4 regions of the Streptomyces sp. NPDC059201 genome follow, and region 2 is predicted to be linked to each of the others. Evidence: riboswitches for the same ligand, from Rfam matches in the RefSeq annotation. Region 2 holds a riboswitch; each other region holds the start of a gene.
The links. Region 2 has a riboswitch for cobalamin ahead of metE (5-methyltetrahydropteroyltriglutamate--homocysteine S-methyltransferase). Riboswitches for the same ligand answer to the same signal wherever they lie in the genome.

Region 1 (7,637 bases), on a different contig from region 2:
ACGACGAGTTGGTCGCCTTGGGGTTCCAGCCGGACTCGTGCGAGACGATCTTGCTGAAGGCGGCGTACTGCGAGGCGGGCACGATGTCACGGGCGAGCTCCTGCGGGCTGGCGGCCGAGGCCGTGCCCGTCGTACCGAGCACCGCACCCGAGGCGCCGAGCAGCACGGCTGCGGTGGCGGCGAAGGACTTCTTGCGGGCAGCGGCACGAGTGGCGATCGAGCGGAACAAAACGTCTACCTAACGTCGAGGACGGGGGTCGCGCCGGGCGAAACGACTGTTTCCAGCCGATTCCGGCATGCCGGAACCAGAGCCCGGGGAATCCGGGAGCTGGGGGGAACCGGCCTGCCGCGGTGCTTCGCTGAGCACCTGCTGCCTGGCGACGTCCACTACAGAAACAAATCCCCGAGGGCGGCGCAACGACCCCCTGTACGAGGAAGGTTCGGACTCGGGGTGGTGGGACCAACGTCCAGGATCATGGTGTTTTCGCAGGTCATGGGTGGGTGTGGGCGGTTTGGGCGGGTAGTCCGGTTCTACTATTTCGGGTCGTACGTGACCTGGGTCCTATGAGGCGCCTCACCCGGGGACCCCTTCTCGGGCCCCTCGAATGTGACCTGGGCCTCGAAGTTCGCCCGCCGCGTCGCCCTCCGCAGCGCCCGCAGCAGCGGTCCGCCGACCGTGAGGGTCAGGACGACCGTGAGCGCGGCCCGGCCGAGGTCCCAGCCGAGGGAGGTGGCGACCAGGAAGGCCAGGAAACGGACCAGATTCTCGCCCGCCGGGGCCCCCGGCACGAAGGAGATGCCCTGTCCGAGGCCCGCCACCGTCACCCAGCCGTACAGATTGGTGACCGTGCCGTACGCGAACGCCGCGACGAAGCCGTACGCGGCCAGCATCAGCCGCTCCGGGCGGCCGCGGACCCCCGCCGGGAGCAGGCCCGCGCCCATCGCGAACCAGCCCATCGCCAGCATCTGCGTCGGCATCCAGGGGCCCACGCCGCCCGTGAGCAGGGCGGAGGCGAACATCGTCACCGCGCCGAGCACGAAGCCGAAGCCGGGGCCGAGGACCCGGCCGCTCAGCACCATCAGGAAGAACATCGGCTCCAGGCCGGCCGTGCCCGCGCCCAGCGGGCGCAGCGCCGCCCCCACGGCGGCCAGCACCCCCAGCATCGCCACGGCCTTCGCGTCCATCCCGCAGTCCGCGATCGTCGCCACGACGACGGCGATGAGGAGGGGGAGGATCAGCGCGAAGAGCCAGGGCGCGTCGGCGGCGTGGTCCGTGACGGCGGAACCGGCGTCCGCGAAGAGCGGCCAGCCGATGCCGATCAGGCCGACGAGCGAGACGAGGAGGAGGGCGGCGACGGAGCGGGGCCCGAGCCGGATGGGGTGGGTGGGGCGGCTGGGACGGCTGGTCCTCATGTGCGCAGGGCCCCTTCCACCTGTTCGACCGTGAGCCACGGCTCGGGGGCCAGGATCTTCGAGACCTGCGGGGCGAAGGCCGGGGACGAGACGACGACCTCGGCCGTCGGGCCGTCCGCGACGACCTCGCCGCCCGCGACGATCACCACCCGGTCCACCAGCTCGGCCGCGAGCTCCACGTCGTGCGTGGCCAGCACGATCGCGTGCCCCTCGGCGGCGAGCGCCCGCAGCCGGGCGACCAGCCGGGCCTTCGCCGCGTAGTCCAGGCCGCGGGTCGGCTCGTCGAGGAGGACCAGCGGCGGGGCGGCGGTCAGGACCACGGCGAGCGCGAGCGCCAGGCGCTGCCCCTCGGACAGGTCCCGGGGGTGGGTGCTGTCGGTCACCCCCGGTACGAGCTCCGTCACCAGCGCCCGGCAGGTCCCCGGCGCGGCGCCCGCGTCCGCGTCGGCCGCCTCGCACTCCTCGGCGACGGTCTCCGCGTACAGCAGGTCCCTCGGCTCCTGCGGCACCAGGCCCACCCGGCGGATCAGGGTGCGGGGGTCGGTGGCGTGCGGGACGAGGCCGGAGACGCGGACGGTGCCGGAGGTGGGGGCGAGCATGCCGACGAGGGTGGAGAGCAGGGTGGACTTGCCGGCGCCGTTACGGCCCATGAGAGCGATGGTCTCGCCCGCCTTGACCTGGAGGTCGACGCGACGGAGCGCCTCGACGCGGCCGCGGCGGACGGCGAGGCGGTCGATGTCGACGAGGGGGGTGGTGGGGTCGGGGGTGTCGTCGAGGGTGCGGCGCCTCCGGAAGAGGGAGCTTCCCCCACCCCGTGGCGGGGCTGATTTCAGCCCCGCCGGCGTTTGAGGCGCGGGGTCCGGGGCGGAGCCCCGGTTACGGGAAGGGGCGGGGTGGGGGAGAAGCCCCGCAGGGTCCCGCTCCACCCCCCGCTCCACCCCCCGCCCCTCCAGCCGCCCCCGCAGCTCCCCCGACCTCCGCCGCGCGTCCCGGACCGTCAGCGGCAGCGGGTCCCAGCCCGCGAGCCGTCCCAGCCCGACGACGGGCGGGTAGACGGGGGAGACCGCCATGATCTCCTCGGGCGTGCCGAGGACCGCGTCCGGCAGGAGCAGGACGCGGTCGGCGTACTGGACGACCCGCTCAAGCCGGTGCTCGGCCATCAGGACCGTCGTGCCCAGGTCGTGGACGAGTCGCTGGAGCACGGCGAGGACGTCCTCGGCGGCCGACGGGTCCAGCGCGGAGGTCGGCTCGTCGAGGACGAGGACCTTGGGGTGGGTGGTCAGGACGGAGCCGATCGCCACCCGCTGCTGCTGCCCGCCGGACAGCGTCGCGATCGGCCGGTCCCGCAGCTCGGCGAGGCCCAGCAGGTCCAGGGTCTCCTCGACGCGCCGCCGCATCACGGCGGGGGCGAGGCCCAGCGACTCCATGCCGTAGGCGAGCTCGTCCTCGACGGTGTCGGTCACGAAGTGGGCGAGCGGGTCCTGCCCGACCGTGCCGACCAGGTCGGCGAGCTCGCGCGGGTGGTGGGTACGCGTGTCCCGGCCGTCCACGGTGACCCGCCCCCGCAGCGTCCCGCCGGTGAAGTGCGGGACGAGCCCGGAGACGGCACCCAGCAGCGTCGACTTCCCGACCCCCGAGGGCCCGACGAGCAACACCAGCTCCCCCTCCGGCACCGTCAGATCCACCCCCCGCAGGGTCGGCCCGGCAGCGTCCTCATACGTCACGGAGACGCCCTCGAACCGGATCACGCGGACGACTCCTCACGAGTGGGTGGTACGGGGGCGATGCCGGCGAGCGGCGGACGGGCCTGGCCCGGCCGGTGCGGGCGCGGGGTGGCCCGGCGGCCGCGAGCGCCTCGCGGGGTCGGTTCCGGGCGGATCACGCGGACGACTCCTCACGCGCCGGCGGTACGGGGGCGATCAGCGCCGGCAGGAGGGCCGGGAGGATCGAGAGGGCCGGCCAGAGGGGGAGTTCCGGGGTGGTCAGGGGGACGACGCCCGGGTGGAGGGCGGCGTGGGCGTAGGTGTTGGCCTGGATCATGAGGGTGGCCACGGTGATGCCGGAGGCGGCCACCAGGCAGGAGCGGGGGCCGAAGCGGTCGGGGCGGTAGCGGGTGCGGACGCTGCGGCGGCCGCCCAGGCGGAGGCCGGCCACCGCAGCGAGGAGTCCGGCGGCGAGCAGCGGGAGCCCGTAACCGGCGCCCTGCGCGGCCAGGAGGCCGTACGAGCCCGCGCAGACGCCCAGCAGGCCGCCGAGGGTCAGGACGTTGGTCGTGCGGCGGACGGCCGGCGGGACCTGGGCGGTGCGTCCGTAGCCGCGCGCGTCCATCGACGCCGCGACCGCGACCGACCGCTCCAGCGCGCCCTCCAGGACCGGCAGCCCGATCTGGAGCACCGCCCGCACCCCGCCCGTGGGCCGGCCGCGCAGCCGCCGGGCGGTGCGGAGCCGGACCACGTCCGCGACCAGGTTCGGCGCGAAGGTCATCGCCACGACGACGGCGACCCCGGCCTCGTACAGCGCCCCCGGCAGCGACTTCAGGAGCCGCGCCGGGTTGGCGAGCGCGTTGGCCGCGCCCACGCAGATCAGCAGGGCCGCCAGCTTGAGCCCGTCGTACAGCGCGAAGACGAGCTGCTCGGCGGTCACCCGGCCGCCGATCCTTATCCCCTGCGCCCAGTCCGGCAGCGGCAGCTCCGGCAGCGTGAACACCTCGTGCGAGCCCGGGATCGGGGAGCCCAGGACCACCGAGAAGACGATCCGCAGGGCGACGACGAACAGTCCGAGCTTGACGAAGGCGCCGTACGAACGGGCCCACGGCGCGTCGGTGCGGCGCGCCGCCACCACGTAACCGGCGACGCCGACGATCAGGCCGAGCAGCAGCGGGTTGGTGGTCCGGGAGGCGGCGACGGCGAGCCCGAGGGCCCACAGCCACCAGGCCCCCGGGTGCAGCGCGTTCCCCCGGTCCGCGACGGGTGCGTGAAGCCGCGCCCACCAGCTGACCCGGGTGACCTCATCCGCCGTGCCCCCTCGCCTCATGCGCGGCGGCGGGACTTCCACACGGCCGCGGCGCCGAGGGCGAGGACGGCGCCGCCGCCGACGAGGACGCCGAGCGAGGGGCCGCCGCCGTTGTCGTCCGCGGCCGCCTTCGGGGCGGTGGCGGAGGTCGCGGGGTCGGCGACGGCCTCGCCGCAGCCCTGCTTCGGGTAGCCCGCGATGCCGCAGAGCATGGCGGAGCTGTCGTAGCGCAGCGGCTTGGCGACGGCCGCGAGGGCGTCCGCGCCGGTGCCGTTCTCGGCGACGCCGGCGCAGCCGGTCGTCGGGGAGTCCTTCGGCGGGGTCTCGCCGGAGGGCGCGTCCTTCGGGGTGCCGAAGTCGACGACGACCGCGATCCGCTTCGTACCGGGCTTCTTCTCGACGTCCGCGCAGATCGCGCCGAAGTCGGGCGCGGCGGTCGGCCTGGTCGCGTCGGCGGAGTCCTCGCTGAGCGCGAAGCGGAAGCCGATGGCGTCGCCGTCGGCGGGCCGGGAGATCGCGGGGCCCTGGGTGGCGTACGTCCACTTCCCGGCGTCGGCCTGCCAGTACGACCAGTACCGGTAGCCCGCCGCCTGGGCGGGGGCCGCCGCGCCGAGGGCGAGCAGCAGCCCGGCCGTCCCGCAGGCGAGCGCCCCGGCGGCGGTCCGCCGGGAACCCGGGCGCGTCACTTCTTGCGGCCGCTCAGGAGGAAGCCGATGCCGACGCCGGCGACCATGCCGATGCCGATGATCCACCACACGTCGAAGCCGAGGAAGGAGTCGTCGTCCTCGTCCTCGGTGGAGGCGGCGGAGACGTCGGGGGTCTTGGGCGCGGGGCCGGTCGCGTTCAGCGCCTCGACCAGGTCCTCCTTGCCGAACTCGTGCGGGTCGGCCTCCATCGCGCGCGCGGCGAGGATCAGCTGGGCGTAGGCGGCGGGGCCGGACTCCTTCGCCCAGGGGGCCGCGTTCTGCTCCAGCCACTGGAGCGCGGGCTCCGCGAGGCGGGCGGTGCCGGCGGCGGCGAGGGCGACGACGGCGTCGGCGGTGTTGCCGAAGTCCGGCTTCGGCTCGGTGTCGGTGGCGCCGGGCAGCGGCGGGGTGGTGAGGTGGCCGGTCTGCACGAGCGCCTTGGCGAGGTAGGAGGCGCCGTTGAGGGCGGCCCGCTCGACGGTCGGCTCGGAGAGGTCGACACAGGTCGGGGCCTGCGGCGGGGTGGCCTTGACGGCGGTGATGCCCTTGCCGAGCCCGGCGAGGGTGGCCGCGGCGGTCGCGTCCGCGTTGGCGAGCAGCTTGCCCGCCTTGTCGGGCTGGTACGCGAAGGCGCCCGGCCCCTCGTCGTCGGAGCAGGGCAGCGCGAGCGCGAGCAGCGCGTCGTACGGGGTGCGGCCCTCGGCCGAGGTGTACGAACCGGGCTTGACGCCCGACGCGGCGAGCGCGCTGACGACGATGGAGGTCGAGTTGGCGTCGCTGGGGCCGCCGGGGGTGTAGCTCCAGCCGCCGTCCTTGTTCTGTACGCCGCGCAGCCAGCCGTAGCCGGCCTTGACCGCGGTGTCGATCTTCGTCGGGTCGGCGGCCTCGCGGCGGACCGCGCCGAGCGCCTGGAGGGCGACGGCGGTGGCGTTGGAGTCCCGCATCGTCTTGGCGTCGCACGGCTTCGTGGTGTCCGCGCGGTACGAGGCGAAGGAGCCGTCCGCGCACTGCTGGCCGAGCAGCCAGTCCACGGCCTGGTCGGCGGGCTGGTAGCCGGTGGCGCGCTGGGCGAGGAAGGCGAGCGACTGGCGCCAGACGCCGTCGTACGTCGGGTCGCTCTTGCCGTACAGACCGGGCGGGAGCGCGGCGGCGGAAGCGCTCGGCGAGGGCGCGGCGGAGGCCGTTCCGGTCGCGGCGGTGGCGAGCACGGCTGCCGCTGCGGTGAGCGCGGCGGCGGCGCGACGGACGCTGATCATGTGTGCCTCTCGTGCGGGCACCGGACACCGGTGCCCCGCGCGGGGCCCGCGTCCGGCGCCGTATTCCTCGACGGTGCCGGCGCTCACGTCCCGGGGCAGGGCGTTCCGACTCACTGTTCTTCCGAACGGCTCACGGTTGCGGGTCAGCGCCGGATTCGCACCGGCTTTCCCCTGCTCGGGCATGAAGACGACCGGGCCACTCTACCGGCCCGTAGGACCCGCTCCCCGGGCGTGCGAGCCGCGTCACACCGCCACGCGACAGCCGCGTCACACCGCCACGCGCAGGCCGCGTCACACCGCCACGTACGCCACCGGCTCCGTCCCCGTCACGGCCTCCGCGCGGCCCAGCTTGACCAGGCGGCGGATGTGGGCCTCGGCCTCGCTGACGGCGATGTTGCGGGAGCCGTACGGGATGCGGTCCCAGGGGCGGTTCCACTCCATGCGCTCGGCGAGCTGCCACGGGGTGAGGGGGGTGGTGAGGAGGGCGAGGAGTCCGGTGAGCCGGTCCTCGTGGTGGTCGAGGAGTTCGCGGACCCGTCCGGCGGCGTCGGGGAAGGCGTGCTGGTGGGCGGGGAGGACCTCGGCGACGCCGAGCCGTCCGATCCGCTCCAGCGAGTCGAGGTAGTCGCCGAGGGGGTCGGTCACCGTGGCGTCGTCGGGGTCTTCGTAGAGGCCGATGTGCGGGGAGATGCCCGGCAGCAGGTGGTCGCCGGAGAAGAGCCGGCCGTGGCCGGGGAGTCCGGCGGGGTGCTGTTCCTCCAGGTGGAGGCAGACGTGGCCGGGGGTGTGGCCGGGGGTCCAGACGGCGCGGAGCCTGCGCCCGGCGAGGTCGAGGAGTTCGCCGGGGACGATCTCCCGGTCGGGGAGGGCCGCGCCGAGGCCGGGCAGGGTGCGCATCCGGCCGCCGGAGCGGGCGGCGCGCAGCGGGGCGAGGTGGTCCTCGGGGGCGCCGGCGGCGGCGAGCTTGCGGGCGAGGTAGTCGAGCCAGGTGGCGGGGTCGGACTCGCGGGTGCGGCGGACGACGGCGGTGTCGGCGGCGTGCATGGCGATCCAGGCCCCGGACTCCTCCCGGACCCGGCCGGACAGTCCGTGGTGGTCGGGGTGGTGGTGGGTGATGACGACCCCGTGGACGTCCCGTACGCCGATCCCCAACGCGCCCAGCCCGGCGGTGAGTTCGCTCCACGAATCGGGGTCGTCCCAGCCGGTGTCGACGAGGACCGGGCCCCGGTCGGTGTCGAGGACGTGGACCAGGGTGTGGCCCAGCGGGTTG
Region 2 (7,637 bases):
GAAGAGGTGGGCGTTCAGGCCGGACTCGGCGGCGCCGAAGAGGAGGCGGCCGGTGGCGGCGTACACGAGGACGGCGCCCAGGCAGAACACGTCGGACGCCGGGGTGAGTTCGAGGCCGCGGACCTGCTCCGGCGACATGAAGCCGGGCGAGCCGATGAGCATGCCGGTGCGGGTGTGCAGGCTGTCCCCGGCCAGGCTGTCCATCGCCCGCGCGATGCCGAAGTCGATGACGCGCGGTCCGTCCACGGTGACCAGGACGTTCGACGGCTTGAGGTCGCGGTGGATCAGGCCCGCGTCGTGCACCGCTCGGAGGGCGAGGGCCAGGCGGTGGCCGAGGACCCGCACCGAGTGCTCGGGCAGCGGCCCGAAGTCCTCGGACACGACGGTGGTCAGGTCGGGGCCGGGGATGTACTGGGTCGCCACCCACGGCACGGCGGCGTCGGTGTCGGCGTCCAGGACGTCGGCCGTCCACGCCCCGCCGACCCGGCGGGCGGCGGCCACCTCGCGCGCGAACCGCCTCCGGAACTCGGCGTGCTGGGCGTGCTCGGCCTGCACGACCTTGACGGCGACGGTACGTCCCAGGTCGGAGCGGCCCAGGTACACCAGCCCCATGCCGCCCGCGCCGAGGCGGGCGATGAGCCGGTACGGGCCTATGCGTGCGGGGTCGTCCCCCGTCAGCTGTTCCACGGTGGAAAGGCCAGCCCTTCAGGTTTCGGTCGTCCAGGCCGCGCTGCGTGGCCCTGCGGTGCCCCCGGGAGGGGTGCGGAGCCCAACATAGAACAGGATTCCAATCCACGGACAACTCATGGGCAGTTGAAGATCGGATCGGTGAACCGCCAAGGCCGGTGCGGACGTTCAGCCGAGGCCGGGGAGGGAGACGTCGAGCGCGGGCACGGGGCGGGGGGTGCCGTCGGCGTCGACGGCGACGAAGGTCAGGAAGGCGGTGGCGACCTCGGTCGCCGGGCCGGAGTGGTTCCAGCGCTCGGCGGTCACCCGGATCCCGACCGTCATGGAGGTCCGCCCGGCGCGTTCGAGTCCGGCCTCGACGCTGAGCAGGTCCCCGGCCTTCACGGGGGCGAGGAAGGTCATCCGGTCGACCGAGACGGTGACGGCGGGCCCGTCGGCGTGCCGTCCGGCAGCCGCGGCCGCCGCGTCGTCGATGAGCTTCATCATGACGCCGCCGTGGATGGTGCCGTACAGGTTGGTGTCGTGCTCGCTCATGATGTGGGCGAGCACCACCCGCGAGTCGTCGGGGGTCTTGACGGGGCGGGAGTCGGGGGCGGGGCTGACGACGGTGGGATCGGCCACGTCGACCTCTCCTTCATGAGATGGGGGTACGGGGAGCGGTGGAGCGAGCTCGGGCGGCTCACCGGCGGCCGGCCGCGAGGGGTGTCCTCACGGCCGGCCGCGTCGTCGGGGGCGGCTCAGGACGCGGAGAGCTCGGCGCGGACGGTCAGGGCCGCGGCGACGAGGTGCTCCAGGGAGGCGCGGGTCTCGGCCCACCCGCGGGTCTTCAGGCCGCAGTCGGGATTGACCCAGAGACGCTCGGCGGGGATGGCCTCGAGCCCCGCGCGGAGCAGCTCCGTGGCCTCCTCGGTGCCCGGGACGCGCGGGGAGTGGATGTCCCAGACGCCGGGGCCCGCCTCGCGCGGGTAGCCGTGGGCGGCGAGTTCGCGGGCGACCTGCATGTGGGAGCGGGCGGCCTCCAGGCTGATGACGTCGGCGTCGAGGTCGTCGATGGCCTGGACGATGTCGCCGAACTCGGCGTAGCACATGTGGGTGTGGATCTGGGTGTCCGGCCGCACCCCGCCGGTGGTGAGGCGGAAGGCTTCGGTCGCCCAGGCGAGGTACCGCCCGTGGTCGGCCCCGCGCAGCGGCAGGGTCTCGCGCAGCGCCGGTTCGTCCACCTGGATCACCGAGGTGCCGGCGGCCTCCAGGTCCTGGACCTCGTCCCGCAGGGCGAGGGCGACCTGGCGGGCGGTGTCGGCGAGCGGCTGGTCGTCGCGGACGAAGGACCAGGCGAGCATGGTGACGGGCCCGGTGAGCATGCCCTTGACGGGCTTGGCGGTGAGGGACTGGGCGTACGTGGTCCAGCGCACCGTCATCGGCCGGGGCCGGGAGATGTCGCCGGCGAGGATCGGCGGGCGGACGTAGCGGGTGCCGTACGACTGCACCCAGCCGTGCCGCGTGGCGAGGTAGCCGTCGAGCTGCTCGGCGAAGTACTGCACCATGTCGTTGCGTTCGGGCTCGCCGTGCACCAGGACGTCGAGGCCGGTCTTCTCCTGGAAGGAGACGACCTCCTGGATCTCCGCCCGGATGCGCTCCTCGTACCCCTCGGTGCCGATCCGTCCGGCGCGCAGGTCCGCGCGGGCGGTGCGCAGCGCGGCGGTCTGCGGGAAGGACCCGATGGTGGTCGTGGGCAGCAGGGGCAGTCCGAGGTGGGCCCGCTGGGCGGCGGCCCGCTGCGCGTAGGGCTGGGAGCGCCGCCCGTCGGCGTCGGTGACGGCCTCGGTGCGGGCGCGGACGGCCGGGTCCCGGGTGATCGGGGACTCGGCGCGGGAGGCGAGCGCGGCCCGGTTGGCGGCGAGTTCGCCCGCGATGGCGTCGGTGCCCTGGGAGAGGCCGCGGGCGAGGGTGACGAGCTCCGTCGTCTTCTGGCGGGCGAAGGAGAGCCAGCGCAGGACCTGCGGGTCGATGTCGTGCTCGGCCGCCGCGTCGAGCGGCACGTGGAGCAGGGAGCAGGAGGCGGAGACGTCGACGTGTCCGGCGAGGCCGAGCAGGGTGCCGAGGGTGGTGAGCGACCGCTGGAGGTCGTCGACCCAGACGTTGCGTCCGTCGACCACCCCGGCGACGAGCCGCTTGCCGGGCAGTCCGCCGGCGGCGGCGAGCCCGTCGAGGTTGGCGGCGGCGGGTCCGGTGAAGTCGAGGGCGAGTCCCTCGACGGGGGCCTCGGCGAGCACCGGGAGGGCGTCGCCGAGCCGGTCGAAGTAGGAGGCCACGAGGAGCTTCGGCCGGTCCTCGGCGGTGCCCAGGTAGCGGTAGGCCCGGGCGGCGGCGTCCAGTTCGGCGGGCGTCCGGTCCTGCACGAGCGCGGGCTCGTCGATCTGGACCCACCGCGCCCCGGCCGCCCGCAGGTCGGCGAGGACCTCGGCGTAGACGGGCAGCAGGCGGTCCAGGAGGGTCAGCGGCTCGAAGTCCGCCGCCACCCCGGGGGCGGGCTTGGCCAGCAGGAGGTAGGTGACCGGCCCCACCAGGACCGGGCGGGCGTCCAGGCCGAGCGCGAGCGCCTCCCCGAGCTCGGCGACCTGCTGGGAGGGGTCGGCGGCGAAGACGGTGTCCGGGCCCAGCTCCGGGACGAGATAGTGGTAGTTCGTGTCGAACCACTTGGTCATCTCCAGCGGGGCGACCTCCTGGGTGCCGCGCGCCATGGCGAAGTAGCCGTCCGTGGCGTCGGCCGCCACGGCGTCCCGGTGGCGGGCGGGGACCGCGCCGACCATGACGGTCGTGTCGAGGACGTGGTCGTAGTACGAGAAGTCGCCGGTCGGCACCTCGGTGATGCCGGCCTGGGCGAGCTGCCGCCAGTTCGCGCGGCGCAGACCGGCGGCGGTGGCGTGGAGGGCGTCGGCGGTGATCCGGCCCTTCCAGTACCCCTCGATCGCCTTCTTGAGCTCACGGTCACCGCCCTGACGGGGGTAGCCGTACACGGTCGCCCGTGGGGCCGCGGCTGCGGACTTCGTGGTCACGGAGATCTCCTTCGCGAGATGGATCCCTGAGGTCCGGAGACCGTCGAAGGCGCGAGGAGAGACCAGAGGCGGGCGGGTGCGCCCGTGCGCGCAGGGGCACGGCGGTCCGTCCGTATGGTCGCCGACCCGCCCTCGAGGTCACCGGATGGCCGCGCGCGGAACGGTCCGCGTGCGGGCAACGGGCAGGTCTTCGGACTCGCGGGCACGCCCTCCTCGTGGAGGCCACCTACTGGCCGTCGCTTCCCAGGCCCTCTCCGGGCCCAGTGCGTATGACGGCGGTCGTTCCCGCTCACCGCTGCGGGGCAGTCCCGGATTCCCACCGGGTTCCCTCTTACGACGCATCCCGCCTGGCGGACGGGGCGAACCAGCTGCGGACGCCACCCTACGCGGCCCGGCGCCCCTCGCCGAGGAGGAATCCCGGATCGTGGAGGGTGAGATGAGACACCGCTGCCTCTCTCGGTGGGCGGGTGGCCTCCACACCACCCGCCCACCCGCCGCCGCGGGGCCGGTCCGGACCCTCACCGGCCGGACCCCGCGCCTCCCGGGCCCTCAGCCCCGGGGCACCGGGTGCTCGCCGGCCACCCGGTCGTACGTGTGGAACCCGCGCCCGGACTTCCGGCCGAGCAGCCCCGCCTCCACCATGCGAAGCAGCAGCGGCGGGGGAGCGTGGAGCGGTTCCTTGAACTCCTCGTAGAGCGCCTCGGCGATGGCCGCGAGGGTGTCGAGGCCGATGAGGTCGGCGAGCCGGAGCGGGCCCATCGGGTGGGCGCAGCCGAGCTCCATGCCGCGGTCGACGTCGGCGGGGGAGGCGAACCCCGATTCGGTCATCCGGATCGCCGACAGGAGGTACGGCACGAGCAGCGAGTTGACCACGAAGCCGGCCCGGTCGCCGGACCGCACCACGGACTTCCCGAGCGTCCCGGTCACGAAGTCCGTCACCTCCGCGACGACGTCGGGCGCCGTGCGGAGCGTGGTGACGACCTCGACGAGGGGCAGGACGGGGACGGGGTTGAAGAAGTGGAGGCCGACGACGCGGTCCACGCGGCCGGTGGCCCTGGCCAGGCGCATCACGGGCAGGGACGAGGTGTTGGTCGCGAGGATCGCCGCCGGGTCGGTGACGGTCTTGTCGAGTGCGGTGAAGACCTCCGTCTTGACCGCGGCGTCCTCGGCCACGGCCTCCACGACGAGCTGCCGGTCGGCCAGGTCCGCGAGGTCGGCCGTGGCGGTGATCCGGCCCAAAGCGCTCTCCGCCGAGAGCCGGTCGAGCTTCCCGCGCTGGACGGCCCGCTCCAGGGAGACGGCGATCCGTTCGCGGGCGGCGTCGGCGGCCGGCCGGTCCACCTCGCACAGGACGGTGGGGAGTCCGGCCCGGGCGCAGACCTCGGCGATCCCGGCCCCCATCAGGCCGCCGCCGACGACACCCACGCGCCGGATGACCCCGCTCACGACCGGGGCTCCGTGACGCGGACGAGGTGGCGCGCGTAGGCGGACGGGGTGAAGAACGAGGGCAGTTCGGTGGCGAGGGCCGACTCCTCGAAGAGCGTGCGGACGTCCTCCAGGGGCGCCCCGGGCCGGTCGGCGGCGAGGGCGCCGAGTTCCCGGTCGAGCAGGGCGAGGACGGTCGTCCGGTCGACGACGCGGTGGCGGAGCCACTGCCAGATCTGGACGCGGGCGATCTCGGCGGTGGCGGCGTCCTCCATGAGCCCGTCCAGGGCGACGGCGCCCTGGCCGCGCAGCCAGGCGTCGAAGTACCGCAGGGTGACGGAGATGTTGGTCCGCAGCCCCTCCCCGGTGGGCGGGCCGCTGATCCGGCGGACGGAGAGCAGGTCGGGCGCGGCGGGCGCCACGTCCTCGCGCGTGCGGTGGATCTGGTCGGGCCGGTCGCCGAGGACGCCGTCGAAGACCGCCCGGCAGGTGGGGACGAGCCCCGGGTGGGCGACCCAGGAGCCGTCGAAGCCGTCCTCGGCCTCGCGTTCCTTGTCGAGCCGCACCGTCGCCAGGGCCGCCGCGTTCGCGTCCGGATCCCGGCTCGGGACCTGGGCCGCCATGCCGCCGATGGCGTGCGCGCCGCGCTTGTGGCAGGTGCGGACGAGGAGTTCGGTGTACGCGCGCATGAAGGGGGCGGTCATGGTGACCTTGGCGCGGTCGGGGAGCAGGAAGTCGGTGCGGTGGCCGAAGGTCTTGATGAGGCTGAACAGGTAGTCCCAGCGGCCCGCGTTGAGCCCGGAGGCGTGCTCGCGGAGCTCGTACAGGATCTCCTCCATCTCGAACGCGGCGGTGATCGTCTCGATGAGGACGGTGGCCCGGACGGTCCCCCGGGGGATGCCGAGGAGTTCCTGGGCGAGGACGAAGACGTCGTTCCACAGACACGCCTCGTAGTGGTTCTCCAGCTTGGGGAGGTAGAAGTACGGGCCCCGGCCGGCGTCGATCTGGAGCCGGGCGCAGTGGTAGAAGTACAGGCCGAAGTCGACGAGGGAGGCGGGCAGGGGGCGCCCGTCGTATTCCAGGTGGTGCTCCTCGAGGTGCCAGCCGCGCGGCCGCACGACGATGGTGGCGGGGTCCGGGCCGAGGCGGTACTCCTTGCCCTCGGGGCTCGTGAAGTCGACGCGGCGCCGGATCGCGTCGAGCAGGACGAGCTGCCCGCCGACCACGTTCTCCCAGGTGGGCGCGGTGGCGTCCTCGAAGTCGGCCATCCAGACCCGCGCGCCGGAGTTGAGGGCGTTGACGGCCATCCGGCGGTCGGCGGGCGGCCCGGTGATCTCGACCCTGCGGTCGGCGAGTCCGGGCGCGGGTGGTGCGACCCGCCACGAGGGGTCGTCGCGCACGGCGGCGGTCGCGACCGGGAAGCCGAGCGGGGTGCCGGTGGCGAGCCGGATCGCCCGCCGGCGCCGCTCCTTCAGGAGCCAGGCGCGGCGGTCGGCGAAGGCGGCGACGAGCCGGCCGAGGAAGTCGAGCGCGCCGGGGGTGAGGATCTCCTCATGGCGTTCGCCCGCGGCGGCGAGGACACGGACACGGGGCGGTGCGCTGACGGTCATGGAACTCTCCTGATGCTGCGGGCGAGGGTGGACGGGAGAGGCGGGGGAGGGAGAGGGGGGAGGGAGAGGGGGCGGGTGGCCGGGCGCGGCGCCCGCCCCGTACGGCTGCTAGTGGAACTGCTCCTCTTCGGTGGAGCCGGCCAGCGCCGTGGTCGAGGAGGCGGGGTTGACCGCCGTGGAGACCAGGTCGAAGTAGCCGGTGCCGACCTCGCGCTGGTGCTTGACCGCCGTGAACCCCTGCGCCTGCGCGGCGAACTCGCGCTCCTGGAGTTCGACGTACGCGGTCATGCCGTGCTCGGCGTAGCCCCGGGCGAGGTCGAACATGCCGTGGTTGAGAGAGTGGAAGCCGGCCAGCGTGATGAACTGGAACTTGTATCCCATGGCGCCGAGTTCGCGCTGGAACTTGGCGATCTGGTCGTCGTCCAGGGCCGCCTTCCAGTTGAAGGACGGCGAGCAGTTGTACGCCAGCATCTGGTCCGGGTGCTCGCGGTGGATCGCCTCGGCGAACTCGCGGGCCTGCGCGAGGTCCGGGGTGCCGGTCTCGACCCAGATCAGGTCGGCGTACGGGGCGTAGGCGAGGCCGCGGGCGATGACCGGCTCCATGCCGTTCCGGACGCGGTAGAAGCCCTCGGCCGTCCGCTCGCCGGTCGCGAACCGCGCGTCGCGCTCGTCGACGTCGCTGGTCAGCAGGTTCGCGGCGAGGGCGTCGGTGCGGGCGATGACCAGCGTCGGGACGTCCGCGATGTCGGCCGCGAGCCGGGCCGCGTTGAGGGTGCGGACGTGCTGGGAGGTCGGGACGAGGACCTTGCCGCCGAGGTGGCCGCACTTCTTCTCGGAGGCCAGCTGGTCCTCGTAGTGG
Region 3 (7,637 bases), on a different contig from region 2:
CCGGGTAGCGCATCGGGCGGAGGGTCAGCTCGAAGCCCGGGTCCAGGAGGTTCTTGTTCTCGGTGGTACTCATTACTGGCATGCCTCGCAGGACTCGGGGTTCTCCAGGGAGCAGGCGACCGCGTCGGGGTCGGCGGCCTGCTGGACGGGGATGGGGGCGGCGGTGGTCGCGGCCTGGGCGGCGCGGGCGATCCGGGTCGCCGGGCGCGAGCGCAGGTAGTACGTCGTCTTCAGACCCTGCTTCCAGGCGTACGCGTACATCGACGACAGCTTGCCGATGGTCGGCGTCTCCATGAAGAGGTTCAGGGACTGCGACTGGTCGAGGAACGGGGTGCGGTCGGCCGCCATGTCGATCAGGCCGCGCTGCGGGATCTCCCACGCCGTGCGGTACAGCTCGCGCACCTCGGCCGGGACCCAGTTGAAGCCGGCCACCGAGCCGTTGGCCTCGCGCAGCGCCTCACGGGTCTGCGCGTCCCACACGCCGAGCTCCTTCAGCTCGGCCACCAGGTACGAGTTGACCTGGAGGAACTCGCCGGAGAGCGTCTCGCGCTTGAAGAGGTTGGAGACCTGCGGCTCGATGCACTCGTACACGCCGGCGATGGACGCGATGGTCGCGGTCGGCGCGATGGCGAGCAGCAGGCTGTTGCGCATGCCGGTCGTCGCGATCCGCTCGCGCAGCGCCGCCCAGCGCTCCGGCCAGGTCAGCTCGACGCCGTAGTGGTCGGGGTGGAGGACGCCCCGGGCGGTACGCGTCTTCTCCCAGGCCGGCAGCGGCCCGTTCCGCTCGGCGAGGTCGGCGGACGCCTCGTACGCGGCGAGCATGATCCGCTCGGCGATCCGGGTGGACAGCGCGCGGGCCTCGGCGGAGTCGAAGGGCAGCCGCAGCTTGAAGAAGACGTCCTGGAGGCCCATCGCGCCCAGGCCCACCGGCCGCCAGCGGGCGTTGGAACGGCCGGCCTGCTCGGTCGGGTAGAAGTTGATGTCCACGACCCGGTCGAGGAAGGTGACGGCCGTGCGGACGGTCTCGTCGAGCCGCTCCCAGTCGATGTCACCGCCCGACACGAAGGCGCCGAGGTTGACCGAGCCGAGGTTGCAGACGGCCGTCTCGCCGTCGTCCGTGACCTCGATGATCTCGGTGCACAGGTTGGAGGAGTGGACGACCGTGCCGGGCTCGGCGGTCTGGTTGGCCGTACGGTTCGAGGCGTCCTTGAAGGTCATCCAGCCGTTGCCGGTCTGGGCCAGGGTGCGCATCATCCGGCCGTACAGGTCGCGGGCCGGCATCGTGCGGCGGGCCAGGCCCTTGGCCTCGGCGGCGCGGTAGGCGGCGTCGAACGCCTCGCCCCACAGGTCGACGAGCTCGGGCACGTCGGCGGGGGAGAAGAGCGACCACTCGGCGTCCGCGTTCACCCGGCGCATGAACTCGTCCGGGATCCAGTGGGCGAGGTTCAGGTTGTGGGTGCGGCGGGCGTCCTCGCCGGTGTTGTCGCGGAGCTCCAGGAACTCCTCGATGTCCGCGTGCCAGGTCTCCAGGTAGACGGCGGCGGCGCCCTTGCGGCGGCCGCCCTGGTTCACGGCGGCGACCGAGGCGTCCAGCGTCTTCAGGAACGGCACGATGCCGTTGGAGTGCCCGTTGGTGCCGCGGATCAGCGAACCGCGCGAACGGATCCGGGAGTACGACAGGCCGATGCCGCCCGCGTGCTTCGACAGGCGCGCCACCTGGTGGTAGCGGTCGTAGATCGAGTCCAGCTCGTCCAGCGGCGAGTCCAGCAGGTAGCAGGAGGACATCTGCGGGTGGCGGGTGCCGGAGTTGAAGAGCGTGGGGGAGGAGGGCAGGTAGTCGAGCCGGCTCATCAGCCCGTACAGCGCCGCGACCTCGTCCAGCGCGCGCGCCGAGTCGTCCTCGGCGAGGCCGGCGGCCACCCGGAGCATGAAGTGCTGGGGGGTCTCGATCACCTTGCGGGTGATCGGGTGGCGCAGCAGGTAGCGCGAGTACAGCGTCCGCAGGCCGAAGTAGCCGAAGCGGTCGTCGGCGGCCAGGTCGATCAGCGCGTCCAGCCGGTTCGCGTGCAGGGAGACGAAGGCGGCGGTGCGGTCGGCGATCAGGCCCTCGCGGTGACCGGTCGCGACGGAGGCGGAGAAGCGGACGGCGCCCTGCGAGGCCGCCTCCTCGGCGATGGTGAGGGTGAGCAGCCGGGCGGCGAGCCGGGAGTAGGCGGGGTCCTCGGAGATGAGACCGGCCGCGGCCTCGGTGGCCAGTTCGCGCAGTTCCGCCTCGTCCGACCCGGCGTGCCGGCCGCGCAGCGCGGCGGCGGCGACCCGGCCGGGGTCGGTGTCGATGAGGTCGGCGGTGAGGTCGGTCAGGGTCCGCAGCAGTACGGTCCCGGGGCCGTCGCTCTCGATCGCGGCGGCCTCGGTGGCTGACGGACCCGCAGGCGCGATGGTCACGTGGGGGCTCTCCCTCGCTCGGCCCGGGGTCACGGCGGGGAGGGGCGGACGGGCGCACACACGCGGATGCACCCGTGTCCACCGGCCCACTCCGCGAGGCCCGGACGTCGTCGGCACCCGGAACGGTCGTACCGGGCGCACTGCCGGCAGGTGCTCGGACTCGCTCCGTGGACAAGGGCACACGAAGTACACCGTTGCGGGACAGTTCCGGATTCGCACCGGATTCCCCTGCGACGACAGCGAGCACGAGCATACATGTGGGGGGCGCCGATCTCGGCACCCCCCACATGTTGTGTCCCCCTCGGGTGTGAGGTGTCAGAGCTCCAGGGTGAGGGCGAGCAGCGGGGACAGGCCGGGAACCGGGCTCCAGTCCCGCTCGGGCAGCCGCGTGAAGCCCAGCCGCCGGTAGATCCGGTGGGCTGAGGCCATCCCGTCCTGGGTGGACAGCACCAGCCGGGCGCAGCCGTCGAGGGCCCTCGCCCGGTCGGCGCAGGCCCGGACGAGCGCCTCGCCGACGCCCCGGCCGCGCGCCGCGCGCGCCACGGCCAGCAGCCGGAACTCGGCCTCGCCGGGGACCGCGATGTCCGCCCACGCCCCGCCGCCGCGCGTGAAGGTGACCCCGCCGAGCAGCGCCCCGTCGGGGTCCACGGCGACCAGGACCTCCGCCTCGGCGGCCCGCCGGGCCACGTCCTTGATCACCGGCAGGTAGTCGTCGTCCTCGCCGAAGGTGAGGTGCCCGTCGTCGAGGTAGGCCCGGGCGGTGAGCTCGCCGAGCTCCTCGTGCTCCTCGGGCCGTACGGCCCTGATCGTGAAGTCCATGACGGGAAGTCTGCCGGGCTCAGCCGCTCGCGCCGACCGAATTGTCGGGCGCCCCGTCGCCGACCGGCGGCAGGTCGCCGCGCTCGACGGGGCCGTCGGCGCCGGTCGCCTTCGGCAGGACGGCGTCGAGTTCGGTGTCGTCGGCGCGGTGGGCCTTCCCGGCGGCCTCCTTGAGGAGCTCGCGGGGGACGGTGAGCGGGGCGGCGAGCTCGACGCGGAGCCCGTCCTCGTTCCGCAGGTAGGCGTGCTGGTCGCCGGTGCGGCGGTACCAGCCGTCGCCCTCGGGTTCGCAGGTGTCGCCCCCGGCGGGCCCGGCGGCGCACTCCTCGGCGCTGAACGGCCGCCGTTCGGCGGTGAGCGTGAGGTTGCCGCCGCCCTGGCGCACGTACACGATCTGGAAGCCGTCGTCGCCGACGACCCCGGCCGACTGGAGCGCCGGCGCGTACCCCTCGGCCTCGGTGACGTAGACGTGTTCGAGGCGGGTCTGGGCGTACTGGGCGCGGGCCTCCAGGGCGGCGCGGTCGGGTGCCGGCGGGGCGCCCGCCGTCACGGTGCCGCAGCCGGTGGCGGCGAGCAGGAGCAGCAGGAGGGGCGCGGTCCGCAGACGCATGAGCGGCCTTTCGGTGGTGACGACGCGGCAGGCCGCCCGGCCTGGTGGAAGGCGGGCGGCCTGCGGAGGGTACGCGACGGCTCAGTGGCTGCCGGCGCCGACCTTCGGGAGCGTGCGGACGCCGGCGTCGCCGGCGTCGGCCGTGTAGTCCGAGGGCGAGGTCTCGTCGACGCCCTCGGGGGCCTTGACGGCCTTGAGGACGAAGGTGAGGACCACGGTCACCAGGACGTTGAGCAGGAAGGCGGTGAGACCGATGTAGCCGATCTCGCCGATGCCGGGGATCTCGGCGGAGGAGCCGCCGAAGTGCGCCTGCTTCGGCGTCGACACGTTGTACGCGGCGATCGTGCCGTACACCATGCCCACGGCCCAGCCGGCGAGCAGCGCCCAGCGGTGGAACCAGCGGGTGAAGAGACCGCCGACCAGGGCGGGGAAGGTCTGGAGGATCCAGATGCCGCCGAGGAGCTGGAAGTTGATGGCGACCGTCTTGTCCATGGTGAGGACGAAGACGAGGGCGCCGACCTTCACCAGGAGGGAGACCAGCTTGGAGACCTTGGTCTCCTGCGCGGGGGTCGCGTCGGGCTTGAGGAAGTCCTTGTAGATGTTCCGGGTGAAGAGGTTGGCCGCGGCGATCGACATGATCGCGGCCGGGACGAGCGCGCCGATGCCGATGGCGGCGAAGGCCACGCCCGCGAACCAGGCGGGGAACATGTCCTCGAAGAGCTGCGGGATGGCGAGCTGGCCGTTCTGGACCTTGATCCCGGCGGCGATGGCCATGAAGCCGAGCAGCGCGAGCAGGCCCAGCATCAGCGAGTACAGCGGCAGGATCGTGGTGTTGCGGCGGATGACCTCGCGGCTCTTCGACGACAGGGTCGCCGTGATGGAGTGCGGGTACATGAAGAGCGCGAGCGCCGAGCCGAGCGCGAGCGTCGCGTACGTCCACTGCCCGGCCTCGGTCGGCACGAGCCCGCCGGCCTTGTTGGCGGTGAACTTCTCGTCGGCGGCGGCGAAGATCGCCTCGAAGCCGCCCAGCTTGATCGGGATGTAGATGATCGCCACGGCGATCACCAGGTAGATCAGGGTGTCCTTGACGAAGGCGATGAGCGCGGGGGCGCGCAGACCCGACGAGTAGGTGTACGCGGCGAGCACGCCGAAGGCGAGCAGCAGCGGCAGGTCCTTGATGAACCAGTGGGTGTTCTCGCCGCCGCCGACGCCCATCACGTCCAGGACGGCCTGGATGCCGACGAGCTGGAGCGCGATGTACGGCATCGTGGCGAGGATGCCGGTGAGCGCCACCGCGAGCGACAGGCCCTTGGAGCCGAAGCGGCCGCGGACGAAGTCGGAGGTGGTGACGTACCCGTGCTTGTGCGAGACCGACCACAGGCGCGGCAGGAAGGTGAAGATCAGCGGGTAGATCAGGATCGTGTACGGGACGGCGAAGAAGCCGGCCGCGCCCGCCGCGTAGATGGCCGCCGGGACGGCGACGAAGGTGTACGCGGTGTAGAGGTCGCCGCCGAGCAGGAACCAGGTGACCCAGGTGCCGAACGAGCGGCCGCCCAGGCCCCATTCGTCGAGGGTGTTCTCGTTCTCGGCCCTCCGCCACTTCGCGGCGAGGAAGCCCATGACCGTGACGGCCAGGAAGAAGAACACGAACACGGAGAGCGCGACGACGTTGACGTCCTTCATCGCTCCTCACCCCCCTCACGGGTGCGGCGGGCGCGCTGGTCGCGCTGCCAGAGCATGTAGGCGACGACGGTGAGCGCGGTCGAGACCAGCACCCACAGCATCTGGTACCAGTAGAAGAACGGAATGCCGGCGAGCAGGGGGTCGATCTTCGCGTAGGAATCCACCCAGAGCATCGCCACGAACGGGGCGATCAGGCAGAGCGCGATGACGATCCTGGTCGGTGTGACGACCGGTTGTTTCCCTGTTGTGGCTTCTGACATGGTGATGTAAGTCCCCTCGCTGATCACCGGCTGATGCCGTGGAAATTTAGGGGACTGTCCAGCTCATGGGAACCCTGTCTCGAATAACGGACGTGTATCGACGGTGCCCGCATTCACCCCGGCGCTGTCGAATTCAGGGAAAAAAGACGTGCCCCGACACATCTCACGGATGCGCCGGGGCACGGGTTCAGATCGATTTTCAGCCGTTGGGCCGCTGGAGCCGGGCGACGAACTTGTAGCGGTCGCCGCGGTAGACCGAGCGCACCCATTCCACCGGCTCGCCCTGCGCGTCCAGCGAGTGGCGGGAGAGCATCAGCATCGGCAGACCGACGTCGGTGCCGAGCAGTCCGGCCTCGCGCGGGGTCGCCAGCGAGGTCTCGATGGTCTCCTCCGCCTCGGCCAGGTGCACGTCGTACACCTCGGCCAGGGCGGTGTAGAGCGAGGTGTACTTCACCAGCGAACGGCGCAGCGCGGGGAAGCGCTTGGCCGAGAGGTGGGTGGTCTCGATCGCCATCGGCTCGCCGTTCGCCAGGCGGAGGCGCTCGATCCGGAGCACCCGGCCGCCGGCGGTGATGTCGAGCAGGCCGGCGAGGGTGTCGTCGGCGGTCACGTAGCCGATGTCGAGGAGCTGCGAGGTGGGTTCGAGGCCCTGGGCGCGCATGTCCTCGGTGTACGAGGTCAGTTGGAGCGACTGGGAGACCTTCGGCTTCGCGACGAAGGTGCCCTTGCCCTGGATGCGCTCCAGCCGGCCCTCGACGACCAGCTCCTGGAGGGCCTGGCGCACGGTGGTGCGCGAGGTGTCGAACTCGGCCGCGAGCGTCCGCTCCGGTGGCACCGGGGTGCCGGGCGGAAGGGTCTCCGTCATGTCGAGGAGGTGCCTTTTCAGCCGGTAGTACTTCGGCACGCGCGCGGTGCGGGTCGCCGCTCCGCCCTCTGTCTCCGTACCGCCCGCCTCCGTGGCCATGGCCTGCCTTCCCGACTGTGCTGCTGCCGTCACCGGCTCCTCCGTCTGTCGCGGCTCACATGGTGGCACGGACCGGTCACGGGTCGTCGGCCTCCCTCAGGTGTCGGTCCGATAACGGACGCGACTGCCCTTCTTATACACCCTTGACACCCCCAAAGGTCTAGGCCAAGCTCCGGGTACTGGTCTAAACCATTTAAGGCCAGGTCCCAGCCCCACGAGCACTACCTGACGTATGTCTTCGCGCGGTGGGCAGGGGTTGCAGGCATCCCTGAGGAGGGTGGCGTGAAGCGCAAGCTCATCGCGGCGATCGGCGTCGCGGGCATGATGGTCTCTATCGCTGCGTGTGGCGGTTCCGACAACGGCGGCAAGAAGGAAGAGACCAAGGGTGGCGGCGACAAGTCGCTGACCGTCTGGGTGATGGACGGTTCCGCTCCCAAGGAGTGGATCGACGGCGTCAACAAGGAGTTCGAGGCCGCTCACCCCGGCGTCAAGGTCAAGGTCGAGGTCCAGCAGTGGACCGACATCCAGACCAAGGTCACCACGGCGCTCTCCGAGGACACCCCGCCGGACGTCCTGGAGCTCGGCAACACCCAGACCACGGGCTACGCCGTCACCGGCGGCCTCGCGGACCTCAGCGGCGACAAGGACAAGCTGGGCTACGCCAACTGGAGCAAGGGCATGCTGCCCTCCGCCGAGCTGGACGGCAAGCTCTACGCCGCCCCGTGGTGGGCCGCCAGCCGCGTCGTGATCTACGACAAGGCCGCGTACAAGAAGGCCGGCGTCACCCCGCCGAAGACCCGCACCGAGTGGATCGACGGCCTGAAGAAGCTCAAGGCCGCCGACGCCAAGTCGCAGC
Region 4 (7,637 bases), on a different contig from region 2:
CTTCACGGCCATCCCGCGCAAGGCCCCCGCCGCGTTCAGCGGGGCCGGCGCCTTCCGGGCCCGGTCACGGGCGCACGGGGCGATGAGCAGGATCCGCGCCGCCCGCGAGCGGCTGGCCCGGCTCACCGAGCACCCGGTGCCGCCGCCGCCCGAGCCGCTGCGCTTCCGCGCGGACCTGGCGGAGGCGGGCGAGGGCGCGGCCGTGGAGCTGACCGGGGCCGGGATCGAGGGCCGCCTCGCGCCGGTCACCCTGCGCATGGAACCGGGCGAGCGGCTGCTCGTCACCGGGCCCAACGGCGCCGGGAAGACGACCCTGCTCAGGGTCCTGGCGGGTGAACTCGCCCCGGACGCGGGCACCGTGAGGGCTCCGCGCCGGGTCGGACTGCTCCGTCAGGACACGGCCCCGCCCACCGATCCCCGTACGGTCGGCGAAGCCTTCGGCGCGGGCCGGGAGGACGAGCTGCTCTCGCTCGGGCTGTTCGCCGCCCGGGACCTGGGGACCCCGGTCCGCCTGCTGTCGACGGGCCAGCGCCGCAAGCTGGAGCTGGCCCGCCTGGTGACCGCCCCGGCCGACCTGCTGCTCCTCGACGAGCCGACCAACCACCTGGCACCGGCCCTCGTGGAGGAGATCGAGGCCGCCCTCGCGACCTACCGGGGCACTCTCGTCATCGTCAGCCACGACCGCCGGCTCCGCGCGCGCTTCCCGGGCCGACGCCTCGAACTGGCCCCGGCCCAGGCCCTCGTGAACAGCTAGCCGCGATTAGTCGTCGGAACCCTCCAGGTCGCCCTCCGTCTCCAGGAACACCTGGCGCAGGGCGGCCAGGGTCTCCGGGTCCGGCTTCTCCCACATGCCGCGCGACTCGGCCTCCAGGAGGCGCTCCGCGATGCCGTGCAGGGCCCAGGGGTTGGCCTCCTTGAGGAACGCCTGGTTCGTCTCGTCGAGGACGTACTCCTGGGTGAGCTTGTCGTACATCCAGTCGGCGACGACCCCGGTCGTGGCGTCGTAACCGAAGAGGTAGTCGACGGTCGCGGCCAGCTCGAACGCGCCCTTGTAGCCGTGGCGGCGCATCGCCTCGATCCAGCGCGGGTTGACCACCCGCGCCCGGAAGACCCGGGAGGTCTCCTCCACCAGGGTCCGGGTGCGGACGGTCTCCGGGCGGGTCGAGTCGCCGATGTACGCCTCGGGGGCGGTGCCGCGCAGCGCGCGGACGGTCGCCACCATGCCGCCGTGGTACTGGAAGTAGTCGTCCGAGTCGGCGATGTCGTGCTCGCGGGTGTCGGTGTTCTTCGCCGCCACCGCGATCCGCTTGTACGCGGTCTCCATCTCGGCGCGCGCCGGGCGTCCTTCGAGCCCGCGCCCGTACGCGTACCCGCCCCACACCGTGTACACCTCGGCGAGGTCGGCGTCGGTGCGCCAGTCCCGCGAGTCGATCAGCTGGAGGATGCCCGCGCCGTAGGTGCCGGGGCGGGAGCCGAAGATGCGGGTGGTGGCGCGGCGCTCGTCGCCGTGCTCGGCGAGGTCGGCCTGGGCGTGGGCGCGGACGTAGTTGTCCTCCGCGGGCTCGTCGAGCCCCGCGACCAGCCGGACGGCGTCGTCGAGGAGGCCGATGACGTGCGGGAACGCGTCCCGGAAGAAGCCGGAGATGCGCAGGGTGACGTCGACGCGCGGGCGGCCGAGCTCCGCGACCGGGATCGGCTCCAGGCCGTTGACGCGGCGGGACGCCTCGTCCCACAGCGGGCGGACGCCGAGCAGGGCGAGCGCCTCGGCGACGTCGTCGCCGGCGGTGCGCATGGCGCTGGTGCCCCACAGGGAGAGGCCGACGGAGGTGGGCCACTCTCCCCCACCCTCCGGGCGGGGGGACCCCCAGTTGTCGGTGCGGTACCGCTCCAGGAGGGAGTCGGCGAGCGCCTGGCCGGTCTCCCAGGCGAGCCGGGACGGCACGGCCTTCGGGTCGACGGAGTAGAAGTTCCGGCCGGTCGGCAGCACGTTGACCAGACCGCGCAGCGGCGAGCCGGACGGGCCGGCCGGGACGAAGCCGCCGTTCAGGGCGTGCACGGCGTGGCCCAGCTCGTCCGTGGTGGCGGCGAGGCGCGGCACGACCTGCTCGCAGGCGAAGCGCAGCACCGCGTGCACGTCCGGGCCGTGCGCGGCGGCCACGGTCGCGACCGCGTCGACGGACCAGCCGGCGGCCTCCATCGCCTCGACCAGCTCGCGGGCCTTCGCCTCCGCCTCGTCGGCGGTGGTGCGGGTCGCGGCCGACTCGTCCAGGCCGAGGGCCTCGCGCAGGCCGGGCAGGGCCTGGGTGCCGCCCCAGATCTGGCGGGCGCGGAGGATGGACAGGACCAGGTTGACCCGGGCCTCGCCCTCCGGGGCGCCGCCGAGGACGTGCAGGCCGTCGCGGATCTGGGCGTCCTTGACCTCGCACAGCCAGCCGTCGACGTGCAGCAGGAAGTCGTCGAAGCCGTCGTCGTCGGGCCGCTCCGCCAGGCCGAGGTCGTGGTCGAGCTTGGCGGCCTGGATCAGGGTCCAGATCTGGGCGCGGATCGCGGGCAGCTTCGCCGGGTCCATCGAGGAGATCTGCGCGTACTCGTCGAGGAGCTGCTCCAGGCGCGCGATGTCGCCGTACGAGTCGGCGCGGGCCATCGGCGGCACCAGGTGGTCGACGAGGGTGGCGTGGACGCGGCGCTTGGCCTGGGTGCCCTCGCCCGGGTCGTTGACGAGGAACGGGTAGACCAGCGGCAGGTCGCCGAGGGCCGCGTCGGGGCCGCAGGCGGCGGACAGGCCGGCGTTCTTGCCGGGCAGCCACTCCAGGTTGCCGTGCTTGCCCAGGTGCACCATCGCGTCGGCGCCGAAGCCGCCGTCCTCCGCGCGGGCCGCGATCCAGCGGTAGGCGGCCAGGTAGTGGTGGGAGGGCGGCAGGTCGGGGTCGTGGTAGATCGCGATCGGGTTCTCGCCGAAGCCGCGCGGCGGCTGGATGAGCACGAGGAGGTTCCCGCGCCGCAGGGCCGCGAGGACGATGTCGCCCTCGGGGTTGCGGGACCGGTCGAGGAACATCTCGCCGGGCGCCGGGCCCCAGTGCTCCTCCACCTGCTCGCGCAGCTCGGCGGGCAGCTCGGCGTACCAGCGCTTGTAGTCGGCGGCCGGGATGCGGACCGGGTTCTTCGCCAGCTGCTCCTCGGTGAGCCAGTCCTGGTCGTGGCCGCCGGCCTCGATGAGGGCGTAGATCAGCTCGTCGCCGTCGCCGGAGACGAGGCCCGGCAGGTCCGCCTCGGGGCCGAAGTCGTAGCCCTCGGCGATCAGGCGGCGCAGCAGGGAGACGGCGGAGGCGGGGGTGTCGAGGCCGACCGCGTTGCCGATGCGGGAGTGCTTGGTGGGGTACGCGGAGAGGACGAGCGCGAGCCTCTTCTCGGCGTTCGGGATGTGCCGGAGGCGGGCGTGGCGGACGGCGATGCCGGCGACGCGGGCGGCGCGCTCGGCGTCGGCGACGTACGCGGGCAGCCCGTCGGCGTCGATCTCCTTGAAGGAGAACGGGACGGTGATGAGCCGCCCGTCGAACTCGGGGACGGCGACCTGGCTGGCTGCGTCCAGCGGCGACAGGCCCTCGTCGTTCTCGTCCCAGGCGGAGCGCGAGCCGGTCAGGCAGAGCGCCTGGAGCACCGGCACGTCGAGCGCGGCGAGCGCGCCCGCGTCCCACGCCTCCTCGTCGCCGCCCGCCTGCGCGGCGGCGGGCTTGGTGCCGCCGGCGGCGAGGACGGTGGTGACGATGGCGTCGGCTCCGCGCAGGACGGCGAGCAGCTCCTCCTCGGGGGCCCGCAGGGAGGCCACGTACAGCGGCAGCGCGCGGGCCCCGGCGTCCTCGATGGCGTCGCAGAGGGCGCCGACGAAGGCGGTGTTCCCGCTCATGTGGTGGGCGCGGTAGTAGAGCACCGCGATGACCGGTCCGGTCCCGTTCCGCTCGGCGCGGTCGAGGGGGCCCCAGGTGGGGGCGGCGGCCGGTGCCTCGAAGCCGTGGCCGGTGAGCAGCACGGTGTCGGAGAGGAAGCGGGCCAGCTGCTCCAGGTTGCCGGGTCCGCCGTGGGCGAGGTAGGCGTGCGCCTCGGTGGCGACGCCGATCGGCACGGTGGAGGCGGCCATCAGCTGGGCGTCGGGTGCCTGTTCGCCGCTGAGCACGACGACCGGCTTTCCGCTCGCGAGGAGCGTGTCGAGCCCCTCCTGCCAGGAGCGGACCCCGCCGAGCAGCCGGACGACGACGAGCTCGACCCCGTCGAGGAGCCCGGTCAGGTCACCCAGCGGAAGCCGGGAGGGATTGGCGAAGCGGTACGCGACCGGCCCTTCGGGCGCGGCAGCGTTCGCCGCGCGGGCACTGAGCAGGTCGGTGTCGGAGTGCGACAGCAGCAGGAGCATGGCGAGGCTCAGGCCCTTCCTCGGGGTTGTCCGCGCCCCGGGTGGTCGTATGGACGGCGGGAGTTCCTGACTCACCCGAACCGTCCCCGGTACGGGCTCACAGTGGCGGGACCGCGCCGGATTCTCACCGGGCTTCCTCCCCGGGGTCCTGGGACCCCATGCCGATCTGCATAGTAGATCGTGCGGTCGGCGCGCCGGAGGGGGCCGGAGAGTCGGCCGGATCACACCCGGTGGTCGTCCGGTTCCCCGTGGGTATGCTCGCCGCCATGCCGCCGACCCCACCCACGACGCCCGAACCGGGCGAACCCCGCATACGGGACCGTGGCGACGCGTGCCCCGGGGCGCTGCGTCTGCATGGCGCCGATGACGGGTTCCTGGCTCGACTCCGGCTGCCCGGGGGGCGGTTGACGGCGCGTCAGGTGGAGGTGCTGGCGGGGGCCGCCGCGTCTCTGGGGGACGGGCGGGTCAGTGTGACCTCGCGGGGGAACGCGGAGCTGCGGGGGCTCGGGGAGGGGTGCGGGGCGGAGCTGGCCGCGGTGCTCGGGGCGGCGGGGCTGCTGCCGTCCCCGACGCACGAGCGGGTCCGCAACATCGTGGCCTCGCCCGCCGCCGGGCTCGACGGACTCGGCCACGCGGACGTGCAGTTGTGGGTGCGGGAGCTGGACGCGGCCCTCTGCGCGGAGCCCCGCGCGGCGGGCCTCTCCGGGCGTTTCCTCTTCGTCCTCGACGACGGGCGCGGCGATGTGACCGGCCTCGGCGGCGATGTGACCTTGATCGCAGCACCGGACGGCGCCGCGCTCCTGACGGCGGGCTCCCGGACCTTCCGGCTGTCCGCCGCCGACGCCGTCCCCGCCGCCCTCGCCTGCGCCCTCGCCTTCCTCGACGCGGCCGCCGGCACCGGCGCGTGGCGCCCGCGCGAGCTTCCCGCCGGGCTGCTTCCGGAGTGGGGCGGCGCCCTGGCCAGGGCGGGGATCACCGCGGAGCCCGTACCGTCCCTTCCTTCCCCTTCGGCGCTCCCGCCCGCACCCGGTCCGCTCGGCGGCCACGCACTGCATGTCCTCGCCCCCCTCGGCCGGCTCACCGCCGCCCAGCTGCGGGCCCTCGCCGAGGGCGCCGACGAGGTGCGCCTCACGCCCTGGCGCGGCGCCGTCGTCGTCGGGGCGGGCGCCGGGCGGCTCCCCGCCCTGGAGGCGCACGGCCTGATCACCCGGCCCGACGCCCCCGGCACCGGCGTCACCGCCTGCACCGGGACGCCCGGCTGCGCCAAGTCCCTCGCCGACGTGCGGGCGGACGCGGCGCGCGCGCCCGGCGGGCCGCTGCCCGTGCACTACTCCGGGTGCGAACGCCGCTGCGGACACCCGCACGGCACCTGGATCGAGGTCACCGCCCGGGACCCCGACACGTATCTGCTGGACGGCGCCCCCGTCCCCCGTACCGCCCTGGCCGAAGCCGTGGCGGCGGCCCGTACGAGATGAGTGAGAGCTGAGGATGTACGAGTACGAGAAAGACGGCGCCGAGATCTACCGCCGCTCCTTCGCCACGATCCGCGCCGAGGCGGACCTCGCGGGGCTGCCCGACGACGTCGCCACCGTCGCCGTGCGCATGATCCACGCCTGCGGCATGACCGACCTCGTGCGGGACATCGCCCACTCCCCGGACGTCGTCTCCCGCGCCCGCGCCGCGCTCCGGGCCGGCGCCCCCATCCTCTGCGACGCCCAGATGGTCGCCTCCGGCGTCACCCGCAAGCGGCTGCCCGCCGACAACGACGTGCTGTGCGCGCTCTCCGACCCGGCCGTACCCGCCCTCGCCGCCGAGCTCGGCACCACCCGCTCCGCCGCCGCCCTCGAACTGTGGCGGGACCGCCTCGAAGGCTCCGTCGTCGCCATCGGCAACGCCCCCACCGCGCTCTTCCACCTCCTGGAGATGATCGCGAAGGGCGCGCCGAAGCCCGCCGCCGTCCTCGGCATCCCGGTCGGCTTCATCGGCGCCGCCGAGTCCAAGGACGCCCTCGCCGCCAACGACCTCGGCCTCGACTACCTCGTGGTCCGCGGCCGGCGCGGCGGCAGCGCCATGACCGCCGCCGCCCTCAACGCCCTCGCGCACGAACCGGAGATCCAGGCATGAGCGCCCCCGCCACCGGCAAGCTGTACGGCGTCGGGCTCGGCCCCGGCGACCCGGACCTCCTCACCCTCGCCGCCGTGAAGGCCATCGCCGAGGCCGACGTCATCGCCTACCACTCGGCACGGCACGGCCGCTCGATAGCCCGCTCCATCGCCGCGCCCCACCTGCGCGAGGACCACGTCGAGGAGCGGCTGATGTACCCGCTCACCGTCGAGACCACCGACCACCCCGGCGGCTACCGGGGCGCCCTCGACGACTTCTACGAGGAGGCCGCGGCCCGGCTCGCCGCCCACCTCGACGCGGGCCGCACGGTCGCCGTCCTCGCCGAGGGCGACCCGCTCTTCTACGGCTCCTACCAGCACATGCACAAGCGGCTCGCGGACCGGTACGACACCACCGTCATCCCCGGCGTCACCTCCGTCAGCGCCGCCGCCGCGCGGCTCGGCGAGCCGCTGTGCGAGGCGGAGGAGGTCCTCACGATCATCCCCGGCACCCTGCCGGAGGACGAGCTGACGGCCCGCCTCGCGGGCACGGACTCGGCGGTCGTGATGAAGCTCGGCCGCACCTTCCCGACGGTGAAGCGGGCCCTGGAGCGGGCGGGCCGGCTGGACGACGCCCGGTACGTGGAGCGGGCGTTCATGGCGGGCGAGCGGACGGAGCGGCTCGCGGACGTCGACCCGTCGACCGTCCCCTACTTCTCGGTCGCCGTCCTCCCCTCCCGTATCGATCAGGAGAATCCCGTACGGGAGACGGGCGAGGTCACCGTCGTCGGCACCGGCCCCGCCGGGGCACCCTGGCTGACCCCCGAGTCGCGCGGCGCCCTCGTCAACGCCGACGTGCTCGTCGGCTACACCACCTACCTCGACCGGGTGCCGGTGCTGCGCCCCGGCCAGATCCGGCACGGCTCCGACAACAAGGTCGAGTCGGAGCGCGCCGAGTTCGCCCTCGACCTGGCCCGGCGCGGGCACAAGGTCGCGGTCGTCTCCGGCGGCGACCCGGGCGTCTTCGCCATGGCCACCGCCGTCCTGGAGGTCGCCTGCGAGCCGGAGTACGCGGACGTGCCCGTACGGGTCCTCCCGGGGGTGACCGCCGCCAACGCGGCCGCCGCCGC

Region 1: linked by a shared signal. The riboswitch ahead of ACFXMG_RS07800 (prenyltransferase/squalene oxidase repeat-containing protein) and the one ahead of metE (5-methyltetrahydropteroyltriglutamate--homocysteine S-methyltransferase) in region 2 are both predicted to bind cobalamin.
Region 3: linked by a shared signal. The riboswitch ahead of ACFXMG_RS36635 (ribonucleoside-diphosphate reductase subunit alpha) and the one ahead of metE (5-methyltetrahydropteroyltriglutamate--homocysteine S-methyltransferase) in region 2 are both predicted to bind cobalamin.
Region 4: linked by a shared signal. The riboswitch ahead of cobN (cobaltochelatase subunit CobN) and the one ahead of metE (5-methyltetrahydropteroyltriglutamate--homocysteine S-methyltransferase) in region 2 are both predicted to bind cobalamin.

Annotation. Positions count from the first base shown of each region.
Region 1 covers NZ_JBHZBB010000002.1:431,656-439,292, forward strand. Annotated here, with positions in the region: gene ACFXMG_RS07775 (transglycosylase SLT domain-containing protein) at 1-229, opposite strand, end outside; gene ACFXMG_RS07780 (ECF transporter S component) at 535-1,413, opposite strand; gene ACFXMG_RS07785 (ABC transporter ATP-binding protein) at 1,410-3,161, opposite strand; gene ACFXMG_RS07790 (energy-coupling factor transporter transmembrane component T) at 3,292-4,446, opposite strand; gene ACFXMG_RS07795 (SCO2322 family protein) at 4,443-5,111, opposite strand; gene ACFXMG_RS07800 (prenyltransferase/squalene oxidase repeat-containing protein) at 5,108-6,367, opposite strand; cobalamin riboswitch at 6,445-6,582, opposite strand; gene ACFXMG_RS07805 (MBL fold metallo-hydrolase) at 6,659-7,637, opposite strand, start outside.
Region 2 covers NZ_JBHZBB010000001.1:1,092,701-1,100,337, reverse strand. Annotated here, with positions in the region: gene ACFXMG_RS04870 (MFS transporter) at 1-687, opposite strand, end outside; partial or broken gene ACFXMG_RS04865 (acyl-CoA thioesterase) at 889-1,239, opposite strand; gene metE (5-methyltetrahydropteroyltriglutamate--homocysteine S-methyltransferase) at 1,425-3,743, opposite strand; cobalamin riboswitch at 3,928-4,077, opposite strand; gene ACFXMG_RS04855 (3-hydroxybutyryl-CoA dehydrogenase) at 4,293-5,189, opposite strand; gene aceB (malate synthase A) at 5,186-6,778, opposite strand; gene aceA (isocitrate lyase) at 6,887-7,637, opposite strand, start outside.
Region 3 covers NZ_JBHZBB010000017.1:47,208-54,844, reverse strand. Annotated here, with positions in the region: gene ACFXMG_RS36640 (ribonucleotide-diphosphate reductase subunit beta) at 1-73, opposite strand, end outside; gene ACFXMG_RS36635 (ribonucleoside-diphosphate reductase subunit alpha) at 73-2,445, opposite strand; cobalamin riboswitch at 2,573-2,711, opposite strand; gene ACFXMG_RS36630 (GNAT family N-acetyltransferase) at 2,761-3,264, opposite strand; gene ACFXMG_RS36625 (hypothetical protein) at 3,284-3,874, opposite strand; gene mctP (monocarboxylate uptake permease MctP) at 3,956-5,557, opposite strand; gene ACFXMG_RS36615 (DUF3311 domain-containing protein) at 5,554-5,817, opposite strand; gene ACFXMG_RS36610 (GntR family transcriptional regulator) at 6,017-6,781, opposite strand; gene ACFXMG_RS36605 (extracellular solute-binding protein) at 7,064-7,637, shown strand, end outside.
Region 4 covers NZ_JBHZBB010000007.1:192,440-200,076, forward strand. Annotated here, with positions in the region: gene abc-f (ribosomal protection-like ABC-F family protein) at 1-754, shown strand, start outside; gene cobN (cobaltochelatase subunit CobN) at 761-4,405, opposite strand; cobalamin riboswitch at 4,444-4,580, opposite strand; gene ACFXMG_RS23220 (cobalamin biosynthesis protein CobG) at 4,660-5,880, shown strand; gene ACFXMG_RS23225 (precorrin-8X methylmutase) at 5,894-6,529, shown strand; gene ACFXMG_RS23230 (precorrin-2 C(20)-methyltransferase) at 6,526-7,637, shown strand, end outside.